2 regions of the Microbulbifer sp. ABH2_005 genome follow, and region 1 is predicted to be linked to the other one. Evidence: predicted binding sites of a transcription regulator. Region 1 holds the regulator's gene; the other holds the start of a gene.
What was found. The regulator sigma-54, encoded in region 1, starts transcription at its own class of promoters, with help from an activator protein. The targets are predictions, from matches to a motif close to TGGCACANNNNTTGCNNT.
Positions count from the first base shown of each region.

Region 2: the regulator sigma-54 is predicted to act here: its motif matches at 8,963-8,980, upstream of ACXAFI_RS19130 (RtcB family protein).

Region 1 is NZ_JBSWWI010000001.1:886,918-899,337, reverse strand. It holds gene murA (UDP-N-acetylglucosamine 1-carboxyvinyltransferase) at 1-6, opposite strand, end outside; gene ACXAFI_RS03885 (BolA family protein) at 49-282, opposite strand; gene ACXAFI_RS03880 (MlaC/ttg2D family ABC transporter substrate-binding protein) at 370-1,023, opposite strand; gene ACXAFI_RS03875 (KpsF/GutQ family sugar-phosphate isomerase) at 1,428-2,399, shown strand; gene ACXAFI_RS03870 (KdsC family phosphatase) at 2,462-3,001, shown strand; gene lptC (LPS export ABC transporter periplasmic protein LptC) at 3,001-3,567, shown strand; gene lptA (lipopolysaccharide transport periplasmic protein LptA) at 3,554-4,111, shown strand; gene lptB (LPS export ABC transporter ATP-binding protein) at 4,198-4,923, shown strand; gene ACXAFI_RS03850 (RNA polymerase factor sigma-54) at 5,117-6,574, shown strand; gene hpf (ribosome hibernation-promoting factor, HPF/YfiA family) at 6,756-7,046, shown strand; gene ptsN (PTS IIA-like nitrogen regulatory protein PtsN) at 7,050-7,511, shown strand; gene rapZ (RNase adapter RapZ) at 7,643-8,503, shown strand; gene ACXAFI_RS03830 (HPr family phosphocarrier protein) at 8,524-8,793, shown strand; gene mgtE (magnesium transporter) at 8,901-10,268, shown strand; gene yjgA (ribosome biogenesis factor YjgA) at 10,333-10,842, shown strand; gene msrB (peptide-methionine (R)-S-oxide reductase MsrB) at 11,004-11,537, opposite strand; gene ACXAFI_RS03810 (YhdP family protein) at 11,648-12,420, opposite strand, start outside.
Region 2 is NZ_JBSWWI010000003.1:43,041-55,460, forward strand. It holds gene ACXAFI_RS19095 (fumarylacetoacetate hydrolase family protein) at 1-390, shown strand, start outside; gene ACXAFI_RS19100 (carbon-nitrogen hydrolase family protein) at 495-1,352, opposite strand; gene ACXAFI_RS19105 (YopT-type cysteine protease domain-containing protein) at 2,084-2,821, shown strand; gene ACXAFI_RS19110 (DUF885 domain-containing protein) at 3,063-4,847, shown strand; gene ACXAFI_RS19115 (TSUP family transporter) at 4,953-5,732, opposite strand; gene ACXAFI_RS19120 (C13 family peptidase) at 5,791-7,143, opposite strand; gene rtcR (RNA repair transcriptional activator RtcR) at 7,209-8,816, opposite strand; gene ACXAFI_RS19130 (RtcB family protein) at 9,064-10,293, shown strand; gene ACXAFI_RS19135 (slipin family protein) at 10,918-12,078, shown strand; gene ACXAFI_RS19140 (hypothetical protein) at 12,193-12,357, shown strand.

The sequences.
Region 1 (12,420 bases):
ATCCATTCGGTCTCATATTTCGGGGGTCGCCTGGATACAGGCGACAGGTTATCGACTGGCTTCTTCTGGAGTAAGGGTCTGCATTTGCACGGCATGCAAGGTGCCGTCAGCAATTTTGTCGTTTAGCGCGGCATAAACCAGCTGCTGCTTTTTTAAGCGGCTCAGACCTTCGAAGGCACTACTCACCACAGTTACCATCAGGTGACTACCTTCAAAGGCGACATCGACATTACTCTCGGGGATATGACCCTCAATGAGGGCTTTGATTTCATCTGGTTGCATAGGAGGGATTTGCGTTAGTTGAAAAACAGCACGCAAGTGTACTTGAATCGAGGAGGGTGCGCAGCTGCGCACCCTGAAGTTCGCCGACTAGCTCACTTTATCGGCAACATCCTGCCCAGCGGACCAGTTGGAGATTACCTTATCGATATCCCCGTAGGACTGCATAGACTGGGAAAACTGGCTGCGGAAAGTTTTACCTAAATTAACACCATTCAAGATAACGTTGATCAGTTTCCACTCACCTGCACGGTTGCGCACCAGGGTGTAGGAGACTTTGGTGATACCTTCCTTGCTGCGCACTTCCTGCAAAACGTTAACCCGGTTACCGCTGGGTAAAGTCCCAGGGTTTACCACTTTCACATCGAGGTCGCCAAAATTCGCCACACCGCGGGCAAATGTTGCCACCAGATCCCGACGGAAAGTGCTGGCAAAGCGGGAGCGTTGGGTCGCGGTAGCCTGCTTGGCATAACGCCCCATAACACCGCGCGCAATAAAGTCAAAATCCACCACTGGGGTCAACACGCCCTCAACGGCGTTGTAGTACCTCTGCGGGTCAGAGTTGGCATATTGGGCATTTGAGCGAATAACACCCAGCAGCTTTTGGGAAACCCCCTCAATCATTACATAAGGGTTTTGATCGGCATTCGCAGCGGGGACCACAGCAGACACCAATGCTGCGCAAAGTACAAATCTTAGCCATCGGGAAAACCCGTACCGACCAATCCAAAATGATGTATTCACAAATACTCTCCAATTAGCAAATCATTCCTTGGACGCACACAGCGTAAATAAGTGCCATGACGAGACTGCTGGCATTTCTCCCCAGAAGTGGGGATTTGTCGTTCATCCGCTGAGTGACATAGCTGACAGCAGCGGCGGCAGACTATACCATGACCGCGCCCGGTGGTGTGGCAGTGTACGAGCGTGTCATTTGGCACTTCGGCTAGCGCCTGTGTTCCGACATACCTGTTACCTATTAGGAGTAGGCGCTCGTATCTCGTATATAGATTAGCACGACAATCACACCTGCTGCCGCGGCAAACACAAAGCAGGACGCCGGCATCCTGCTGGGCGAAGAAAGCCAGCAAAAATATCTTATAAAATCAGAAGTTATTTAATTAGAAGTCAGTTACCAGAGGCACCCAATGACCCAGGATTTGATATTGCAGGCTGGGCGACGCACCGTTCGTATGGAAACGGAAGCTGTCGCCGCACTGGAACAAAGGATCAACGGCAACTTCCAGCGCGCCTGTGAGATGATCCTGCAATGTCCCGGCCGCACCATCGTAACGGGTATGGGCAAATCGGGGCATATCGGGAGAAAAATAGCGGCAACCCTCGCCAGCACTGGCACCCCGAGTTTCTTTGTACACCCCGGAGAAGCGAGCCACGGCGATTTAGGGATGATTACCCGGGACGATCTGGTAATCGCTATCTCCAACTCGGGCTCTTCCGCAGAGGTACTCACTTTACTGCCGCTGCTAAAACGCCTGAGCATCCCCATGATCAGCATGACAGGCAAGACTGACTCGCCCCTGGCACAGGCAGCAGAAGTCAATCTGGATATTTCAGTCCAAACTGAGGCCTGCCCTCTTAACCTAGCGCCAACCTCCTCAACCACCGTCACTCTGGTCATGGGCGACGCACTGGCGGTAGCCCTACTTGAAGCAAGGGGCTTCACCGCCGAAGACTTTGCCTTCTCCCACCCAGGCGGAGCCCTTGGCCGACGTCTATTGCTAAAAGTAGAAGATGTCATGCATGCCGGGGAAGAGCTGCCCCAGGTCCAGCCAGACACTCTGCTGTCCAAAGCCCTACTGGAGATGACCAGCAAAGGGTTTGGTATGACCACCATTGTCGATCCAAAGGGAGAACTACTTGGTGTATTTACCGACGGTGACTTGCGCCGCGTGATCGACCACAAGATCGAGCTGGACAAGGCCACTATGGATCAAGTGATGAGCCGCCGCCCTAAAACGGTATCCGCCGAGACCCTGGCGGCAGAAGCACTGCGTATCATGGAAGATTACAAAATCACCGCACTCGTCGTAGAGGATGAAGCGCACTTCCCCGTAGGCGTATTGCATATGCACGATATACTGCGCGCCGGCGTAATCTGAGATAATCAAAAGATTTGCGGGGCAAAATGCCGCACCGCAAACAGCAAGTAAGGATAACTCTGGTGGTTTCAGAAAAAGAAATAAACGCGGCTCTGCAGAAAGTGCGCTGGCTGGTATTGGATGTAGATGGCGTCCTCACCGACGGCAAACTCTATTTTGACAACAATGGCAATGAGCTGAAAACCTTTAACACCCTCGACGGACACGGCATTAAGATGCTGCAAAACTCCGGGGTTCGCGTAGCCATTATCACAGGACGGCGCAGCTCCGTGGTGGAGCGCCGCGCTCACGACTTGGGTATCAATAAGCTGATTCAGGGGCGCGAAGATAAATTTACCGCGCTGCAGGAACTTTTGGCCGAGGAACCCTGCCGCTTAGAAGATATCGCCTACATTGGCGATGATTATCCGGATCTCCTGGTGATGACCCGCATCGGATGCCCCATAGCTCCTCCCAATGCCGCAGCCCCCGTCAGGGAGCGCGCTCTGTGGGTAACCCGAGCTCGCGGCGGAGAAGGCGCTGTGCGCGAAGCCTGTGATCGAATCATGCAGGCGCAGGGAACCTTTGACTCGGCTCTCGCCCCCTATATTGGAGAGCAATAATGCGCACCTGGCTGCCGCTGCTATTAGTAGTATCGCTAATCAGTGTTGGCCTGTGGCTTTCGGAAAGCCCGCCCGATCAGCTGCTGGGGATACGACCGACCCCCCAGCAGCATGACAAGGCCGCAGAACTGATCATCCGAAATGCCAAGACACGGCACTTCAATGAGGAAGGAAATCTCGCCTACCGGGTAGATGCGGATCAGATTACCTACTACCAGTTTAAACGTCGTGACCGGGCAGACCTGGCGGAACCCCGCATGCTCTTTTACCAGGATGACCAGCCGAAGTGGCGTACCGAGTCTCGGAAAGGGGTCGCTTACAATCGCGGTGAACGAGTAGTCTTGGATGGCGATGTCGTAATTGATGAACTACCCGCCCCCGGCGGTATCAAACTGGAAACATCGAGCATTACGATTCTGCCCGCGAAGGAATTCGCCGAGACAGACAAAGTTGTTACTATTAGCTCTGGCCCTAACCGCACAACGGGTAGGGGTATGCGCGCTTACCTGAATGAAGACCGGATGGAAATCCTATCCGACGTAAAGAGCATCTATGACACTGACTAAATACCGCCACCTGCTAAGAATCTCCGCTATTACCGCACTAGCGCTCATAGCTTCAACGGCTGTTGCACTGCCAGAAGATCGCCAACAGCGGATCAATATCAGTTCTGATGCAATGAATGCCGGCCTCAACAATAACTTGGTGGTATATAGCAACAATGTTGTTATCACTCAGGGTTCGCTGAAAATTCAGGCTGACCGCGTCGAGGTTTACTTCACTCCAGAAAAAGAAATCAGTCGCGTGATAGCCGTAGGCAAGCCCGCGCATTTCCAACAAAAGATTCTTCAGGGCGAAAATCCCGTCAAAGCTAGAGCCCAACGTATTGTTTACCAGGTGAGCTCTGAGGAACTGCAGCTCACAGGCAAGGCCCACGTTGACCGTGAGGGCAATACACTGGCCGCAGAAAAAATTGACTACGATCTCTCTACCGAACAAATGAGTGCCAAAGGGCAAACCGGTAAGGGGCGCGTAGAAATGACATGGAAGCCCGAGAAAAAAGAGAACACGCAAGGCGCCAGTGATAACCAGGAGCAGCAAACCCCCTAATTCTCACTCAGGCACTAAGCAACAGATATTATTTGCACCGGCGGGCATCACTCTGCCCGCGGCATGGATAGATTTCGGTACACACTATGCCAACGCTCAAAGCGTTACACCTCGCGAAACAGTATAAAAAAAGAAAAGTTGTCCAGGATGTCACCGTCAGTGTTTCCAGCGGGCAGGTTGTCGGGCTTCTAGGCCCTAATGGCGCCGGTAAAACCACCTGTTTTTATATGATTGCCGGGCTGGTTCAGGCCGATGCAGGTAGGGTGATGATCGACGATGAAGATATTACCCGACTGTCTATGCACGGGCGCGCACGCAAAGGCATCGGCTATCTTCCCCAGGAAGCCTCCGTATTTCGCCGCCTGAGCGTAAAAGACAATATTCTCGCCATCCTAGAAACCCGCAAAGACCTCTCACGAGCCGAGCGACAGCAACAGGCTCAAGCCCTGCTTGAGGAATTTAACATTACTCATATTGAGCAGAGCTTGGGCATGGCACTCTCTGGGGGGGAACGCCGCAGAGTGGAAATTGCCCGCGCCCTGGCCACCAATCCCAGTTTTGTCCTGTTAGACGAACCTTTTGCCGGCGTGGACCCCATATCGGTAAACGATATCAAAGAAATCATCCGCCACCTGCGGGATCGAGATATCGGAGTACTCATTACCGACCACAATGTGCGCGAGACCCTCGATATTTGCGAGACCGCCTACATTGTCAGCGAGGGCCACATCATCGCTGAAGGCACACCAGAAGATGTTCTTGCCAACCAGCAGGTTCGAGAAGTTTATTTAGGACATGAATTTACCATTTAAGATGAAGCGGCAATCCCCATCCTTAAATTCTTCAATTTGAGCTTAATTGCTCATGCTTCAGCCACTTCGAGCCTAACATTTATCACCGGGTCGGCACGTTTATTGCTTGTAATAAATTAGAGGGAGGGGTAGTCTGCGCCATCTTAGGACAAATTGATCTAAACACTGTCTTATCGGCCAGCGGCTCTCCACTATGAAGCAGTCACTCCAGCTCAAGCTCGGCACACAACTGACTATGACTCCCCAGTTGCAACAGGCGATCCGCCTTCTGCAACTGTCTACCCTCGACCTTCAGCAGGAGGTCCAGGCGGCGTTAGATAGCAATCCAATGCTGGAGGCGGATAGCGAGGAACAACCCTCAAAGCTGGAGAATGGCCAATCTCTGGCTGAGCACGAGTCAGAGCGGGTGCAGGACCATACTTCACAAGCGGCTGAGGAACGAGAGCTTGCTGAGGGGGACTGGGACCAGGCAATTCCCGACGAGCTTCCTGTCGACTCCCGATGGGATGATATCTACACCAGTCACAGCGGGAACCCAGAGCTGGATACCTCCAGCTACGAACGCAACTCCACCTCTGTCGACTTACAAGGCCACCTGCGCTGGCAGCTGAACCTGACGCCTTTATCCGAGCAGGATAAGTGGATCGGTGAAAACCTGATTGACAGCATAAGTCCCAGCGGCCTCCTGGGCACCTCGTTAGAGGAGGTTGCCTCCTCTTTAGCTGTAGATGAAGATGAAGTACTGGCAGTCTTAAAGACCATCCAACAGTTCGAGCCTGCCGGCTGTGGGGCTCGGGACCTAAAAGAATGCCTGCAATTACAACTGCAACAGTTACCGCCAACCACCCCCTGGCTCGACCAAGCGCAAAGCATCATTGAAAAACACTTAGACTTGCTCGGCAAAAGAGATTTTCGCCAGCTGAGTCGGCGCACACGCCTTAACGAGGCCCAGCTCGGCGAGGCCATTCGCCTCATCCAGACGCTAAACCCGAATCCGGGAGAGAGCTTTGGCGGGCAGGAGCCGGACTATGTGATCCCGGATATCATCGTTTCCCGCAAGGCCCTGCGCTGGCAAGTGGAATTGAATGCAGAGATCACTCCTAAGATTCGAATCAACAACCACTATGCCTCAATGGTTAAGCGTGCGGACAACTCGAGAGATAACAACTTTTTGCGCGACCACCTGCAAGAAGCTCGCTGGTTTATGAAGAGTCTGCAGAGCCGCCACGAGACCCTGCTAAAAGTCGCCAATTGTATTGTCGAAAAGCAGCAAGGCTTTTTTGAGGAAGGACCAGAAGCCATGCGCCCCATGGTGCTGGCAGACGTTGCCGAGTCCATTGGCATGCACGAGTCCACCATCTCCCGGGTAACCACCCAAAAGTACATGCTCACACCCCGTGGAGTGTTCGAACTCAAGTATTTCTTTTCAAGTCACGTGAGTACAGACTCCGGTGAGGATGCCTCCTCAACCGCCATTCGCGCCCTGATCAAAAAGCTGATTGATTCGGAAACACCGCGCAAGCCGCTATCCGACAATAAAATTACCCAGGAACTAGACCAGCAGGGCATCAAAGTAGCCCGCCGCACAGTAGCCAAGTATCGCGAATCAATGGGTATCCCCTCCTCCAGTGAAAGGAAGCGCCTAGTTTAATTTGCCCTTACCGGGCACGACCAAAAAGGCGGAGCAAGTCATAACCTGGCGCCAGTAGCGACGTCTTCACAACCGAACTCCAAACTTTGAGTGTATCCTTCCATTCTGGGCCACTTCCTAGTAGGGTTGCGACCCGAAAGGAGGCTCGCCGTATTGTGATGCACCTGGTAAGGAGAAATCCATGCAGATCAACATTAGTGGTCACCACGTCGACGTTAGCTCACCAATGCGCAACTACTGTGAGAACAAGCTGGAAAAGCTCTCAAGGCATTATGACAACATAACCAACGCGCAAGTTATTCTATCTGTAGATAAATTGATCCAGAAAGCTGAAGCCCGAGTACATATCAATGGTCACGACCTCTGTGCGGGTTCGGAAGACAAAGACATGTACGCAGCCATCGATGCGCTTACAGATAAGTTGGACCGCCAACTGAAAAAACACAAAGAGAAGTTGCAGAACCACCGCTAAATTATGACACTGGAAGCTTTACTTTCTCCCCGCCTGAGTCTTTGCCACCTGGCGGGGAGCAGCAAAAAGAAATTGCTGCTCAATATTGCCCAAGCCATTGCCGAACAATATCCACAGCATGACTCCGACACAACATTCAATCAATTGATCGCTCGAGAGCGCCTGGGTTCGACGGGTATTGGCGAGGGGGTAGCCATACCTCACTGCCGCCTTCCTGGCTGTGAGCAACCTATAGGCGTGCTTTGCACAATCGAACCCGCCATAGATTTCGACGCTATCGATAGACAACCTGTCGACTTACTCTTTGTCTTACTCGTCCCTGAAGATTCAGAACAACAACATCTGGACACACTGGCAGAAATCGCTGCGCTTTTTTCCAACAGCCAAGTCCGGGATAAGTTGAGAAAAGCCGACAGTAGTGATGAGCTCTACGCCCTAGCCATAGATTCTGCCGCAGCAGCCTGATTCTGGTTTTGTACTTTTATTCTGGTAACAACTGAGATTCTACTGAGTCGCTCCTTAAATTACCGTTAGGAATAAAAACACCATTTCTCAAGCGATTAAATGGTATAAAGAGCTAAAAAGAGGGGGTCCCCATGCGCTTGGTCATTATCAGCGGCCGCTCCGGCTCCGGTAAAAGCTCCGCACTACAATTGCTCGAAGATGTGGGCTTTAACTGCATTGACAACCTACCGATCAGCCTGCTGCCCGAACTAATTAAGCGGGCCGAGCAACAAACCCCAAAGGGAGACACTCCCCTAGCCTTGGGAATAGACGCACGCAACCTCTGGCAGGATATCAAGCAGGCTCCACGTGTCATAGAAGCCTTGCGCAGCACAGGTGTCCAGTGTGACATTATCTACCTGGATGCCCGTGAACCCGTCCTCGTTCAGCGCTTCAGCGAGACTCGCCGAAAACACCCCCTCAGCAATGACTGCACCCACTTACTCGAGGCCTTAAAACAAGAAAGGGAATTGCTGACACCGATCTCAGCCATGGCGGATATGGTGATCGATACCAGTAGCCTCGGCCTACATGAGTTGCGAGAGCTAATTAAAAGCCGAGTGGTGGGCGAACACTCAGAGGGAATGGCAATCCTTTTTCAGTCGTTCGGCTTTAAATACGGCGTTCCCGTGGATGCCGACTTGATGTTCGACTTGCGCTGCCTGCCAAATCCCTATTGGGAACCCAGTCTGAGAAAAAAAACCGGATTGGACCCCGAAGTAGCCGAGTTTTTACGCTCCCATCCAAAAACCAACAAAATGGAAGCGGACATCACAGGCTTTTTAGAAAACTGGCTGCCCTCCTTCCAAGAGAGCAACCGCAGCTATACCTGCATTTCCATTGGCTGTACCGGAGGAAGGCACCGCTCGGTATATATGGTTGAGCAACTAGCCCGTACTTTTCTGCATAAATTTGGCAATATTCAAGTCCGTCACCGCGAACAACAGAGATAGTCGAAACACCGCAAGCCCCTATGCAAAAGCAGCGTCTCATCATCATTAACAAACTCGGGCTACACGCCCGCGCAGCCAGTAAATTTGCCCAGACTTCTGCCCGCTTTTCTTCAAATATCAAAGTGAACTGCGGAGACAGATCCGTGGACGGTAAAAGCGTGATGGCGCTCATGTTGCTCGCCGCCGGCCAGGGTACTGAACTGGAGCTGGAGGTGGAGGGCCGTGATGAGAGCGACGCACTCGATGCCATCTGCACCCTGGTCTCTGAGCGCTTCGGCGAAGCCGAGTAGTTTGCAAAGGCAACCGGCAGTGGATAGAGTCCGCCATGGTATCAAAACGCCACGACCTTTCTGTGGCCTCTGCCCCCCTAATCACCGCTGAGCAGTAAGGATTTATCGTGTCCAGCCCACCCCAAGCCGAAATCAAGTTCCGCGCGCAAAACCAGCTCAGTGAGTTGTTCGCCGCTCTCGATAGTGGTACCGGGCAGGAAGTCCGGCGCATGCTCAAGACCCTTACACCCCAGAGCATTGCGCAACTGTTGGAAAGCTCACCTCCGCGTATCCGCCAGGTTCTGTGGAATCTGATCGACCGGGATGTCGAGGGTGAGGTTCTGCAAGAGCTGACCGATGAAGTGCGCAGCCAGATCCTCGACACCATGGATACTGAGGAGATGGTAGAGATCATGGAGGGGCTGGACGCGGACGATATCGCCGATATCCTCCAGCAGCTCCCCGAGCGTGTCGTCTCGGAAGTCCTCTCGGCAATGAGCGAAACAGACCGCCTGCGGGTGGAAAGTGTTCTCGCTTACGATGAGAACACCGCTGGCGGCCTGATGGACACCGATACCATATCGGTGCGGCCCAACCTGAGCCTGGATGTAGTACTGCGTTACCTGCGCCGTCATGAACAGCTGCCGGAGTCCACAGACAGCTTGTTTGTGGTCAATCGCCAGGGCCAATATATCGGTCTACTTCCGCTTTCCAAGCTTCTCACTACAGACCCATCCGTCACAGTTCGCGAGGTGGTCAATACCGATGTGGAACCGATACCCGCAGATATGCGCGATACCGAAGTCGCCCGGTTGTTTGAAAAGTATGACTGGATCACCGCACCGGTAGTGGATGAGGACAACCGCCTACTGGGCCGTATCACTATCGACGATATCGTCGACGTCATCCGCGAGGGTGCCGATCACTCTCTAATGAGCATGGCGGGTCTCGATGAAGAAGAGGATACTTTTGCCCCGGTTAGACGCACTGCCCGTAGACGCGCTCTATGGCTCGGTATCAACCTACTTACCGCCCTGCTAGCCTCCTGGGTCATCAGCCTGTTTCAGAATACGCTAGATAAAGTCGTTGCCCTTGCCGTTTTAATGCCCATCGTCGCAAGTATGGGCGGGGTGGCTGGCAGCCAAACACTCACCGTAGTGATCAGGGGTATGGCGCTGGGGCAGATTGGCAAGAGCAACCTCAGTTGGCTACTCTCGCGGGAACTCGGATCAGCAGCTCTAAACGCCCTACTTTGGTCCCTGGTGATGGGGCTGATCGCCGCGCTATGGTTTGACGACATTACCATTGCTGTCATCATTGTTGCCGCAATGGTCATTAATTTGATCGTAGCGGCGATGGCAGGGGCAATCTTGCCGGTTGTATTGCGGGCAATACGAATCGATCCGGCACTGGCCGGTAGCGTCGCACTGACAACCGTTACCGATGTGGTGGGGTTCATGTCCTTCCTGGGCCTCGCCACCTGGCATTTTGGCTGAGAGGCAATACACTGCCTGCTCAAACAGAACCGGGGCAGCCCGGAACCTATACACGGAACTCCAGATGTACGAATACGACGATGAAGACCTGCCTAAGAGTAAGACGCAGGTAAAGCAGGAAATGCACGAGCTGCAGGCCCTGGGCAAGCAATTGACCGAGCTATCCAAAACCCAGCTCGCTGAAGTGCCCATTGATGAGGATATGCGCGAGGCGATTGATACCCTGGGACGAATCAAGTCTAACGAGGCGCGCCGCCGTCAAATGCAATATATCGGTAAACTGATGCGCAGTGCTGACCACGAAGCCATTGAAGCCGTACTGAATAAATTCAAAGAGCGAGATCAGCAACACCTACGCTTTGACAAGATGGCAGAAGACTGGCGCGGGCGCTTACTCGAAGAGGGCAACAGTGCCCAAGAAGCTTTCTTTGATCAGTACCCCCAGGTAGACCACCAACAACTTCGTCAACTGGTGCGTGATTCCCTGCGCGAGATCAAAAATAGCAAGCCCCCCAGCAATCAGCGCAAGCTGTTCCGCTATTTGCGGGACTTTTTTATTCAGTCTTCACAGTAACCCAGCATCACTCTTGCACCGCTCGGGCGGCCTGGCACCGCCCAAAAATCTTTATATTGCAACATTGGCTAATGCTAAAACCAATCTAGCAACCGATAAGCGTTGCTAAAAAAGTTCCATTCTTTTTAACCGCCGTTTCAATTGGCTACAAGCCCAGTTGGTTACTGTTCACGCCCCTTTGCAGGTTCAAAGTCCAGGGCCAGAGAATTCAGACAGTACCTCAAGTTTGTCGGAGGGGGGCCGTCCTTAAAAACATGCCCCAGGTGCTCACCGCATTTCGATAATACTTCTGTACGCCTAAGCCCCCAGCTGAAATCGTCTTTTAATACGATATTTTGCGGGTAGGCTACATCCCAAAAACTGGGCCAGCCTGTGCCCGATTTAAATTTGTGCTCGGAGCTGAATACCGGCAGACGGCAACCTGCCGTAATGTAGACTCCTTCTTTTTCGTTGTATAACAACTTGCCGCTAAAAGCCCGCTCGGTATCCCCTTTCCAAAGAACTTTATATCGATCCTCAGGGAGTAATTGTTTCCACACCGACTTGGGAATCTGCTCCAGGCCTTTGCCCTCAGCGATACGTGTCTTAGCCTCTGCCACTGTCATATCTTGAATTCTCTGATCATCGGCCTCGGAACAGGCCGATAAAACCAGGATTAACACCACTAGAAGCGATAGCGTCGAAGTCTTCACCATATTGCAAACTCCTGTCCTCATTAGGTCATTACCTTAAAAGGTTAGAAAGCTGCGTTCACAGGCTTTCGGAGTCCTCCCCCCCAGACTTGTTAGCTCAATCAACAAGCGGGTTAAGAGCCGGCTCCGTCAGCTAACGGAGGGGATGGGGTATGGCTGGAATCCGCCACCCCCTGCTCTTGTCTTGCCTCTTTTCCAGATGCCTCAGAGGCCGCTCCCTGGCGCTCAGCGCCATCTCTATCAAAGAGTTTTTCAAAGCGCATCTGTGGATCGGCCCAGTCACCGCTAATGCGATAACTGACGCTGGCCATTTTCTTCACCTGCTTTTTAAAGGCTTTACTAATGAGGTAAACGCCCGCCGCGGCCGGGAGTCCTCCGGCCAGTGCAGCAACCAAAGCGAGGTTATTACTTACCGGCAGGGTAGCGACTAGAGTCAGATCCAAATCTTCACGTACCAAATTCACCCGCCCAGCCATCTGCAGCTCACTGGTGGGTCCCTCAACCTGGATAGGTACTGCAATTAACAGCTGCCCATCTCCTTCGAAAACCACCTCACCGCGCACCCGGTCAAAAGCCATACCACTTTTGTAAAGGTCAGAAAAATCCAAGCGCAGGCGGCGGGCCCAGGTGTCGAAATTAAATAGCGACAATAACCTTAGGACGGTTGAGCCTGCGGTACCGGTTGAACGAAGGAAGCGGCCATCGCGAATGTCTATTTTCAAATCTCCCGAGAACAAGCTGCCCCTGGCCATCGCGGGAGATCCGTCCCAGCGCAATGCCGTATCAAAGGTAGCGGATTTACTCTCAATCAGCGGCTCATGCCCCATTTCACGCTGAATATCCGCCAGGTCATCGGCTGCCAGACGCCCGATAAACTGGGATGAAT
Region 2 (12,420 bases), on a different contig from region 1:
GGAGACAACTGGCGTGAGGGCAAGTTGCACCTGCCTCTGGTTTCCCACCTGAACGGGGAGAAGTTCGGTGAGCCCAATGCCGGTGTGGATATGACCTTTCACTTTGGCCAGTTGATTGCCCATGCGGCCAGAACCCGCCCACTTTGTGCCGGCACTATTATCGGTTCTGGTACCGTGTCCAATAAGATGGATGGCGGCCCGGGTAAGCCGGTGGCAGAGGGTGGAGTTGGCTACAGCTGCATCGCTGAGATTCGCATGATCGAAACCATCCAGAATGGTTCGCCCAGTACACCATTTATGGATTTCGGCAACACGATCTCTATCGAGATGTTCGATGGCGAAGGCCAGTCGATTTTTGGGCGTATCGAGCAGACGGTGGAGAAGGTGTAATACCATCTTTTCGCCACGGCTTACGCTGTAAAAAAAGGGGCACCTAACGGTCGCCCCTTTTTTATTTTGATACTCATTATTTAGATACTTTCCATTTAGACTATTTAGATTCCTAGTCGGCGCATGGAAAGTAATGGCATTTGTTGCCTCACCTTAGTTAGTCTCTCAGCATCTAGCGTGGCAGTGATGATGGTTTCACCCTCACCGGCTTCGGCCAGGATCTCACCCCAGGGATCGATGATCGCTGAATGTCCCCAGGTACGTCTTTTCTCCGAGTGGATGCCGCCCTGATTGGCCGCAATCACAAAGCAGCCATTCTCTATCGCGCGTGCTCGCAACAGGGTCATCCAGTGCGCTTTCCCAGTGGTATGGGTAAAAGCCGCCGGCACCACAAAAATCTCAGCGCCGTTCATTGCCAGTTGTCGGTAGAGTTCGGGAAAGCGCAGATCGAAACAGATGCTGAGCCCCAGCACACCCCAGGGTAATGTCGCCACACAGGGCTCGTCACCGGGTTCAATACTGGCGGATTCACGGTAACTTCCGGCTGAGTCTTCAACATCCACATCAAACAAGTGCATTTTGTCGTAGCGGGCCTGCAAAACACCGCGATCATCGAACAGCAGGCAAGCAGAGCGACTGCGCCTGCCATCGGTCGCGGTTCCATTGGGCCGTTCCAGCAAGGGTACAGCGCCGGCTACCAGCCAGATACCCAGCTCCGCTGCCCAACTCTGTAGCGCGTGTTGAATGGGTTGTCTGTCTGCATTGGCTTTATGGTTCGCACAGAAGGGTTCGGCCGCGGAGAAACTGCCCTTATCTGAAAAGTGTGCAAAATTTTCCGGTAGCAGTATTAGTTGGGCACCGCGTCCGGCGGCTACCTTCAGCAGTTTATAGGCTTGTGTGAGATTGTCCTCGACACTCTCACCGCTGATCATCTGCACTGCTGCGACACAAAGGGTTTTCACAAAGACTCTCCTGATTTTCCGCTGGCCTCGAGGGGCAGGGAAAAGCTAGTGTCTGACAGTATAAATCTCAAGTGTACTTAGCTGTGCAAACTATTCACAGATCAGAAAATCCAATGAGACGAGGGGCTCAGTCTGTTGCGGCTAGGGTAAGCCGACAATGTAAAGCTAACAGTATTTATGACGGTGTAAGATCTATTTATCTTGGAGCGTTGGATAGTGAATATGGATTGTCTGTAGGTTAGTGATACGTTCTCAGAGCGGGCAAAATCTTCTAAGCAAAGACCAACCGGTTAGAAACGCCAAGAAATTTTCTAGTCGTCCCTCCCCGATTTTTCACTCACATTTTTTGACCAATTAAAAAACTGGATGGTTTTGTATATGGTCTTAGCGGAAATGGTAATTCCTCTGTGTTCACTGAGTGACTAAAATCTTGCGTATTGTCATGAAAATGATTTTTTCTCAATTGCTCAGTAGTTTGCTTAAAAAAGCATCGCATTAGCCGATAAAAATTGGTTAATAATTCTCATTCTCTCCCTCCTAAATAAGTCTTTATGCGGCCTGGAAAAATAGTGCCAGAGTCGATTTAAAAAGCTTTCGTATTTCCTGTTGGCGCTGAAACTTTTCTGCTTCAATGCCGGCCCAATTCGATAAGTGGCGTAGAAAAATTCCACGAAAAATTAAAAGGGATTTTAAAAGCGCTTTTCTTGCCAAGCAGAAGTGAGAGAATAAAAATGCCTATTTGGGTCGACAAAACAATTCTGAACGTGACCGGCACACGTGTACGGCCAGTGCAGCAAGCGGTGCCCAACTACAATGGACACGTTGTTAAGGATTTCAGTCAGTGCTTCGATCCGGTAAAGGGGTTGATTACGGTTCACGAGGATACCTCTGGCGGCGTTTGCGAATCGCTCTCAGCTTTCTGGATGAAGTATCACTCCGAAGGCGGTAGCCTGTGGAACTGGTTATATCCCAATAACACCTTTGATGAGCGCCATCTTTTTCACGTGATGACCCTACAGCAGGCGGGTATGCACGATGACCAGGATAGAGTTACCGAAGCCTGGCTGGGGGTGCATAACCTGTATCCAGTCAGCCAAAATGTGTTTGGGGGCGCTTTCCCCAATGGGCGTGGAGGCAATACGATTCGCGGTATCAATAATCCGCGTAGAGCCAATGGGCAAAGTGGTGTGTTTTCCCCCAATGCCTTGGCTCGGGAAATCATTCTAGATCAGACTGGCGGTGCAGGTTGCTATAAGAAAATCAGCCTGGATGGCACCTTCTCTGGCCACACTATGTCTGCTTGGGTAGCGCAGGATATCGCATTCTTCGATCCAAACTTCGGTGAGTTTTGGTTTGAATCCCGCGCTTCATTCTTTAATTGGTTCACTCAGTCCTTCTGGTATCAGTCCATGTATTCTGCGGGTCTGAGTGGTAGCTATGCTATTCGGTCTTATGCACGCAGGGGCTAACTAGCCACAGATATTGAGGGAGCCGCAGGTATGGTGGCTCCCGCAATGTATTTCACTTCCCGCTTCTACTATCACCCAATTTCCCATTTGCTCTCCCTCAAGTCATAAAACCTTCCTGGTTCCAGGGTCACAGATAGTAATCTCGCCGAGTGTCACTCATGGTAAGGTTGACCGATCATTACGAATACACTTTTGAGTGCAACAAACTGAGCACTCGCGAACAGAATTAATGGAGAGTAGCGTGAAATCCGGCAAGGCCTTGGCAAAACACCTCAAGCGGGCATCTGGCTTTATCTTGGTCACTTGGGTACTGGCTCCCATATCCTGGGCCGCAACGGCAACCGAGCAACTGCAGGGTGTGATCGAAGATCACTGGCAGTATCGTCTGCGCGAGGATCCAATTACTGCGGGACGTATGGGGGTGTCGGACTATAACCGCCAGTTGCCGGGGGTGACTGCTGAGGATAGAGCACGTCGGTTGAAGTCTGAACAGGAATTGCTACAGCGCTTGCAAACGATAGACGCTAGCGAGTTAGCGGATTCGGACAAGGTTAATCGGGAGTTGCTCACCTGGGTACTGGAAAATTCCATTGAGGCCAATCAGTTATTCTTAATGCGCATACCGCTCAATACCTTCTCTAGTTTTTTCGGCACAGCCCTGGATGCGCACAGTGGTCTGGCGATGACCAGCGTCGCCGATTACGAGGATTACATTGCCCGTATCCGCGAGTTTGGCCGCTTCTTCGATGAGAATATTGCCAATATGCGCGAGGGTATTCGCACAGGTTTTGTTTTGCCCCAAATAGTGGTGCAAGGCATAGCCCCTACGGTGCGAGCCCAGGTTTATAAAGACCCAATCAAAAGCAGCTTGTATAAGCCCTTTACCGAGATGCCTGCTGCAATTACTACTGAAGAGCAGCAGCGCCTGCGCAATGCCGGTAAAAAAGCCATTGAACAGGTAGCCATTCCGGCTTTTGACCGTGTAGCAAATTTCCTGGAGGGGGATTACCTAAAAGCTGCCAGCGAAACCCTTGGGGCCGAGCAAATACCTGGTGGTGAGGATTACTACCGCCACAACATCGGCTATTACGTCACCTTAGATATGGATCCAACGGAAATCCACCGCACAGGCCTTTCCGAAGTGAAGCGTATTCGTGCGGAAATGGAAGCGCTTATCAAAGAGTCTGGTTTTAAAGGCAGCTTTGAAGAATTTACCCATTTTCTTCGTACAGATCCCCAGTTCTATGCAAAAACCCCGGAAGAATTGCTAAAAGAGACTGCCTATGTCTCTAAGCGAATCGACTATGTATTACCGGAGTTTTTTAATCTGCTGCCACGCACGCCCTATGGAGTGGTTCCGGTACCCAGCGAAATCGCACCCAACTACACCACCGCTTCCTATAATCCTGCCGCCATCGGTGGCACTCGTGGCGGAGCCTATTGGCTGAATACACACGGCCTGGATCAGCGCCCACTGTATGAGCTTCCTGCCTTAACCCTGCATGAGGCGGTGCCCGGCCACCACCTGCAAGGCGCCTTGTCCCAAGAGCTGGAGAATGTGCCGGACTTCCGCCGTGATCTGTATTTGAGTGCATTTGGTGAAGGATGGGCACTTTACTCCGAGCGCTTGGGCAAGGAGATGGGCATATACACGACACCCTATGAGCACTTTGGCCGCCTCAGCTATGAAATGTGGCGCGCTGCGCGGTTGGTAATTGATACTGGAATCCACTCCCAGGGCTGGACTCGCCAGCAGGCGCTTGATTTCCTCTCCAGTAATACCTCGCTATCTCCCGCGAATGTACGCGCAGAAGTGGATCGTTACATATCCTGGCCGGGCCAAGCCCTCTCTTACAAAATGGGAGAAATTAAGATCCGTCAGTTACGCGCTCAAGCGGAAAAGGAGCTAGGAGAAAAATTTGATCTGCGTGCTTTCCACGATGCACTGTTAAAAAATGGAGCCCTACCGCTTTCCATGTTGGAAGAGCAGATGCAGCGGTTTATTACAGAGCAGAAGGGCTCTTAAAGTATTGTTTTTACAATTCCGCTCTAAATTGTTAGAGCGGAATTGTAAGTAGAAGCTGACGCATCCCCAGCAAACTATTTATTCACGCGAAAAGTCAGCTTATTTTCAAGTAAAACCTATCCACCCCATAGCGTGGGCGTACTTTATTAGCATCCCGCTACACATAAAAACGACTACCCCTCTTAAATAGGCAGGGTTGATTTTAAAAAGGCAGTGTGATCCTATCCATGCACCTATGACTTGTCCAATCATCATTAGGGTGCCTATGACCCACACCACTTGCCCAGCAAGTAAAAATACCAATAAAGAGGCTAAATTAGTGGTGAAGTTAAGAGGTTTTGCCATGGCGGTGGCGGTCAATAAATCTTGTCCACGGCAAGCAATACCAGATAAAGTAAAAAATGACCCAGTCCCAGGCCCGAACATACCATCATAGTATCCAATGAATGGAATTACCCCATATTGATATTTTCTGTTAGATAACTTGGGCTCATCATTATTCTGATTCATAGACGGAGAAATCAGAAAATAAATAGCAATAAATAACAGCACTACAGGAATAACAAAAGACAAAATTTCAGTGTTGATAAACTGAATAATTATTGTTCCAAACGCTGCTCCAATAAAGGCAGATAGCATTAATTTTTTAATCCCGTCCCAATTTATTTTATTACTCCTAATCATCATATAGGTGGCTGTTGCTGTACCGATACTGCCTTGTAATTTATTAGTACCTAAGGCAGACAGTGGCGGTACACCACTTAGAATCAGGGCGGGAACTGTTATCAAACCGCCACCGCCCGCTAATGTATCGAGTAGACCGGCAATAACGGCAACCAAAAATAAAACAGATAACAATTCCAGGGAATAGCTTGCGAACTCCAAATGAGTATCTCCTTTCGTCTGTAGCTAAGATTTCTCTTTCAGTAACCTTCTTGTCATTTCAGCCGTCTTTGTTTTTCTTCCACCATGTCAGGAAATTTTCCCCAATGGAGTGCTGGGGTAGAGAGTGAGAATCTTCTTCAATCTCCTGTTCTTTTTCCATTTCAGTGACTTTTTGGTTAGCTGTATTGAACCAAGCTTTGGGGTCTTTTGTTCCCTGCTGTAGAGCATTGCCATAGAGCGCAGCACTAAACCAGGTGCGCTGGGAATCGTCGCTGCAACCAAAAGAGGTTCTATTATCGGCCGCGGAGGTGAATACGATACGACTTGGAGTGCTTAAAGGCTCAATCCATTGGCCGGAATAGCAGGCAGAAATCACTATCCACTGGTATTGTGCATTGAGGTTATCCAGCCACTTTTTTCCGTCGGCCACTGACAAGTCCATTAGTGGCATTTTACCCTCAGCGATTTTTAAATCGCCGTTGCGAGCACCGTGGCTAACAAGGTGTACAAACAATAGATCTTCTTGAGGGTCCAGTAATTGATCCAGGGCATTGAGGCTTTCCTGAATACTGGTGCGCGTGGCGAGAGGAAAGCTGTAGCCGCCACCGTTGCTGAGACGTAACACGCGTTTCTCAACACCAAAGGCCTCATCTATGCGCTCTGCTACCCAGTCCAATTCTCTGGCAAAAACCGGAGAGGTGCCATCACCGCCAACTAGCAATGTATATACATCTCGCACGCCAGGCCTCTGTGGTGCCAGTGAACCAATAGCGTTTTGTAAGCGATCACTCTCACTATATAAGCGGGTTTCCGCCTGGGCGCTGGGAATATTCGCCTGCGCGCGCCAAGCATCTTCGCTGGGGTAATATATATTTTCGGAGAAATAGCCAGATTTCTCGATAGTGTTTCCTTCGGCATCCGTACTAATTTGTACGCCTTCACCCTCAGCTTCCCCATAGCGGAATGTGGCGTGGATAATAGTGCCGTCGGGCTGGGTTAGTTTACCTTCGCCGTGCGGGTAATAATCCAGAAACTCACCGCTATACACTTCACCGTCATTCCATTTTACTGTGCCTTTTTGCAGTTCTCCTTCACTGAAATGACCCGACCATTCATTTTCGCTACAGGCATAGCGACCTTTGCCGTGCGGTTCACCATTGAGGAATTCACCTTCATAAGTACAGCCATCCGCTTCGGTAAGTAGTCCTTGACCACGAATGAGGCCATGGTGAAATTCTCCGCGATAATGATTGCCATTGGGCCACTGCAACTGACCTCGGCCATGGAAAAAGCCGTTTTGTAAGTCGCCTTTGTATACGGAACCATCTGGCAGGGCGGTGCCGCCTGCAAACTGTGTTGGCTCGCAGGCACTAAGAAGGAAAAAAAGCGGGGTTAGGTAAGCGTATCTCATTCCGTGATCCATCATTGGTGCTCTGGAGTGAGATTAACAAAATGGCGCCAACAGGGCTCTAGGCTTTATGTAGTTGTTAGATGTAGTTGCTCGAACTTGAGCCCATATTTATCCAACAGCTGGCGTACCCGGTGAGAATCGTTATTCGATTTTTTCGCGGTGCGACTCACCTGGAATAGTTTGCGACCGGCTTCTGCCATGGAATTGGATTCCTCACATACCCGGATTAGCCCTGCCAGTTTGATTTGCTCGTAGTAATCCATTTGTTCAAAACTGCCAGGGCCCAGTAGCGCTTCGATACGCGCAAAGGGTAGCGATGCTCCATTATTATTTGGGGTTTGCCATTTGAAGCGCAGTCGCTGGATTTCCTCCTCCACCACTTCAGTGGTGATGCGCCCACCATCGGCAAGAGTGCCCATACGCAGGATACTGGCATTAAGATCGCGGAAGTTAGCGGACCAGCTGGCCTCTGCTGAAAGGCCAAAGTTGAGGTAATTTTCCCGTGCCGCTTTATTGAAGCTCACCAAATGGCCGGACTTTCTGGAAAAAGCCTCCAGCTCAAAGTCGATATTGGGTTCCAAGTCTTCCATGCGCTCACGCAGGGAGGGTAGGCGGTAGGTCCATAAGTCGATACGAGCCAGCAGGTCTGCGCGAAACTTACCCTCGCGGCTGAGCTGTACAAGATCCCGGTTGGTGCCGGCGATCAACTGGAAGTGACTGCTCACTTCTTTGTCTGAGCCGAAGGGCATGAAGCGCTTGTGCTCTATGGCCCGCAGCAGCATCGCCTGCTCGTCCAGTCCCAATTCACCGATTTCATCCAGAAATAGCAGGCCCTTATCCGCCTCCATTAATAGCCCAGGGCGGTGAGTGGTGGCGCCGGTAAAGGCACCTTTGCGGTGGCCGAATAGGGCGGACATGGCATTCTCGCCGCGCAGGGTGGCGCAGTTTACCGCGACCAGGCCCCCTTCCAATTTTCCCCGTTGCTTACGTAGCTCATAGACACGCTGGGCCAGCTGCGATTTACCTGCTCCCGTCGGTCCTGTAATCAGAATGGGTGCGTCGGAGCGGATAGAGACCTGTTCCAACTGCTCGATCATCTGATTAAAGGCGAGATTATTCGTCTCAATGCCGCCTTTCAGGTAGGTGGTGCCCTCCTGGTGTTCTCGCTGGAAGCGTGAGGCAATCTGGTCGTACTTGGATAGATCCAAATCGATAATCTGGTACTGACCCGGCAGGTTACTGTTTTTATGTGCTGGGGAAGTTTGCAGCAGGCGCCCAGGGAAATAACCGGCCTCTGTGAGCAGGTATAGGCAGATCTGGGCCACGTGGGTGCCAGTCGTGATATGTACCAGGTATTGCTCCCGGTCTGGCTTAAAAGCGTAGTCGCGAGCGAAATCCAGCAGGTTGCTGTACACACTCTCGAAATCCCAGGGGTCATTGAAGTTGACCCGGTGATGGACCACCTCTGTTTCAGGGGAAACACGTGCAATGTCCTCGGTGACCTGATCTGCCAGGTTCTTCGAATGGTTATCGAAAAGGAGTTCCAGCCGATCGATTAGCAGGTCATCGTGCTGGCACATGGAGATATTGGGCCGCCACTTATCCCAACGCTTGTCGCCTTTGCCGCGCCGATCCTTAGTGGTACCGAGAATACTGATAGCTACTGTTTTCATGCTATCTAAAATAATAAATAGCTATCTAAAAAGATAGATAGCTATTGTTTTCAACTTAGCTAAAGTTCCCTCAGAAATCTACTTATGAAATTATTTTCCCTTTAAAAACAATGGCTTAAATGATTTTCAGAAGTTTTTTCAAAAGTTGGCACCCAATTCGCTATATCAATGGCAGGAGAAACCCATGAAGTGATAACGCGGTTTCACGAGATTTCAGCGGTTTCATGAGATTTAAAAGGAGCGAGAGATGAAACCATTGCCGTATGAAGTGATGCAGGCAGGTGGGGTACCGATTAAGTCCTGGACCTTAGGTGTACCCTTTGAAGAAGAAGCCAGGGCTCAACTCAGAAATATTTCGCAGTTGCCTTTTATCCACAAATGGGTGGCGGCAATGCCCGATGTACACCTGGGCAAAGGCGCCACCATTGGCAGTGTGGTACCCACCCTGGGCGCGGTAATCCCCGCAGCCGTGGGTGTGGATATTGGCTGCGGCATGATGGCGGTGCGCACTAGCCTCACGGCGGCACAGCTGCCAGATAACCTGGCGGGTGTACGCAGTGCCATTGAGCGCGCCGTACCCCACGGCCGCACTGGTCGGCACCGGGGCAGGGGTCGGGATAAGGGTGCCTGGGAGAATCCTCCAGATGATGCACTAGCCGGTTGGACGCCTTTGGCAGCGCCGTTTGAGTTGCTGAAGGAGAAGCATCCAGTATTGAAAAATACCAACAATATCAATCACTTGGGGACTCTTGGTACCGGTAATCATTTTATTGAGATGTGCCTCGATGAGCACGGCAGTGTGTGGCTGATGTTACATAGCGGTTCTCGTGGTGTGGGTAACCGTATTGGCACTTACTTTATTGAGAAGGCCAAGCGGGATATGGAGCGTTGGCATATTCATTTGCCGGATAGTGACTTGGCCTATTTCCCTGAGGGTAGCGAGCATTTCGATGACTATGTGCAGGCGGTGGAATGGGCGCAGGAATTTGCTCGTATCAATCGGGAAGTCATGATGGCGCGTACTATCGGCGCGGTGAAGCAGGCACTGGGCATGGATTTTGAGGCGCGTATGGAGGCGGTTAACTGCCATCACAATTACGTTTCCCGCGAGCACCACTACGGCAAGGATGTACTGGTAACCCGTAAGGGCGCTGTAAGGGCGCGTGTTGATGAAATGGGCATTATTCCCGGAAGTATGGGGGCCAAGTCTTTTATTGTGCGGGGGTTAGGAAACGAAGAAAGCTTCTGCAGCTGTAGCCATGGTGCCGGGCGGGTGATGTCCCGTACCAAGGCGAAAAAACTGGTATCCCTGGAAGAGCATCGCGCGGCTACTGTCGACGTGGAATGCCGTAAAGACGAAGGTGTGATCGACGAAACCCCATCGGCCTACAAACCTATTGAGAAGGTTATGGCAGCACAACAAGACCTGGTGGAAATCGTTTACACCCTCAAGCAGGTAGTCTGTGTCAAAGGATAGTCAGCGCTGGCCGCGAATAAGGCCTTTAGTAGTGAGGAATGTCGGAAGTTATGCCCAAAGGGCAGGCTCTCCGCAAACAAGTTTGAATGTTTTGTTCCAGTCAGCGGAGCCGGTTCTGTATGCCGGCCTGGCACCCCCGACGTTGGCGGTAGGTGTACCCACTGGGGCAATCTTCAAACGCTAACTTTGTAGCTCAATTGGTAGAGCAACCGTTAAATCGGTTTGTTACAGGTTCGATTCCTGTCAAAGTCACGTCGCCTGGAAAGCGACTTTAAGGGAAGGCGAGAGCCTGGGGTTCGAGTCCCCACAAAGAAGTCCTCTTTGTTGAAATCTATCTGGGGCTCACTGTGTCTATGGTATGGACTGTTGGATTTTGCATCAATGGTCAAACACAAAGGCACTCCGGTGACAGTGTCGCCTTGCGTGGGTTTGCGTTGTGCGAGTGGATTATAGGATTTGCATTGATTCTATTTTAGACAGGGATTTTGGTTGCGTTACCCGGGATGGGTGAATGAAGAATTTTGCAAAACCGCTGTCATTTGCTCCCATTGTGTACAAGCGTTGGGCCACCCTGTGATCGAGTGGATCCCACCCAAAGGAATAAAAAGATAAGAGATCGGAGAAATGAAGTCTCTCTTTAAAATATGGAAGATTGTCAATGTGGCTGATAATGAGCGAGCACTGCTGTTTCGCCGCAGTCGATTTGAAAGGGTGCTGCCACCAGGGCGCCACCGTATCTGGCTGCTTTCCGGTGATGTACGGGTGGAAACCTATGATATTAGCGATGTGGTTTTTGATGCGATCAAGGCAAAGTTCCTACTGAATACTTATGGCGATTTGTTAGGTGAATATTTACAGTCCTACGAGCTGTCTGATCAACAAGTTGGACTTTTCTATCGGGATGGTCACCTGGTGGATATCCTTGCCCCTGGTAGTTACCGTGCCGTATGGAAAGGGGGGGAAGCGGTTCGTGTAGGTATTGTGGATATTTCCAGGGAATACACGATCGATGACAATGTACTGGGGCTCCTCGGTCGTGGTGCTTGCGCAAGCCAAATACGCATTGCTGCTCAAGCGGTAAGCTATAACGAAGTCCCCGATGAGTATGTGGGCCTTTTAATTGTCAATGGAAAATTGGAGAAAGCGCTGCAGCCGGGTCGCTATGGATTTTGGAAATACAATCGCTCTATTGCAGTGAAATTGATAGATATGCGCTTGCAAACTATAGAAGTAAGTGGCCAGGAAATTCTAACCAAAGATAGAGTTAGCCTGCGCATTAACCTGAGTGGCAGCTTCAAGATTACAGATCCACAAAGGGTGGCATTAAAACTCAGTGATTATAAAAACCATATTTATCGTGAACTGCAATTAGGTTTGCGTGAAGCGGTAGGTACCCAGACTCTGGATAGTTTATTGGCAGATAAAGATCGGCTGAATATTGTTATTGCAACGGGTATCCATAAAAAACTAGCCCATTACGGTATCGAGATTGTCAGTGTCGGAGTGAAAGATATTATCTTGCCTGGCGATATGAAGATGATTCTCAATCAGGTAGTGGAGGCACAGAAGGAGTCTGAAGCGAATTTAATAAAGCGCCGTGAAGAGACCCAGGCTATGGGCTCCCTGCATAACACTGCCAAGATGATGGATAATAATTCTACATTACTGCGTCTAAAAGAATTGGAATCTTTAGAAAAGGTCAGTGCACGCCTAGATAAAATATCGGTGTATGGTGGCCTTGATGGCGTGCTTAATGATCTGGTAAAACTGCGCTCAACTGCCTGATGAAAAAAATAACAGAATTATTTAGTGGTAATAAAGGAATCGATGAGTGATTGAGATAGACGGCGCCCAGGGGAGGGCGGCGGACAAATATTACGGACTTCCCTTACTTTGTCCTTGTGCCTGGGAATGCAGGTTCTTATTAAAACTATTCGTGCAGGCCGTAAAAGCCTGGCCTTTCAAATCGTATTGTCACCGCTATTGTTGACCAGTGGTATAAGCAATTTTTGCTTTGAACGCTGTACCTACAATAAAAAATTCCTCAGTTTTTTCCAAAAATAATTTTCTACCAGCGTTAATGCGTATAGGTGCAGGAAAAGAAGCTGGAGCGAAGATATAAATACT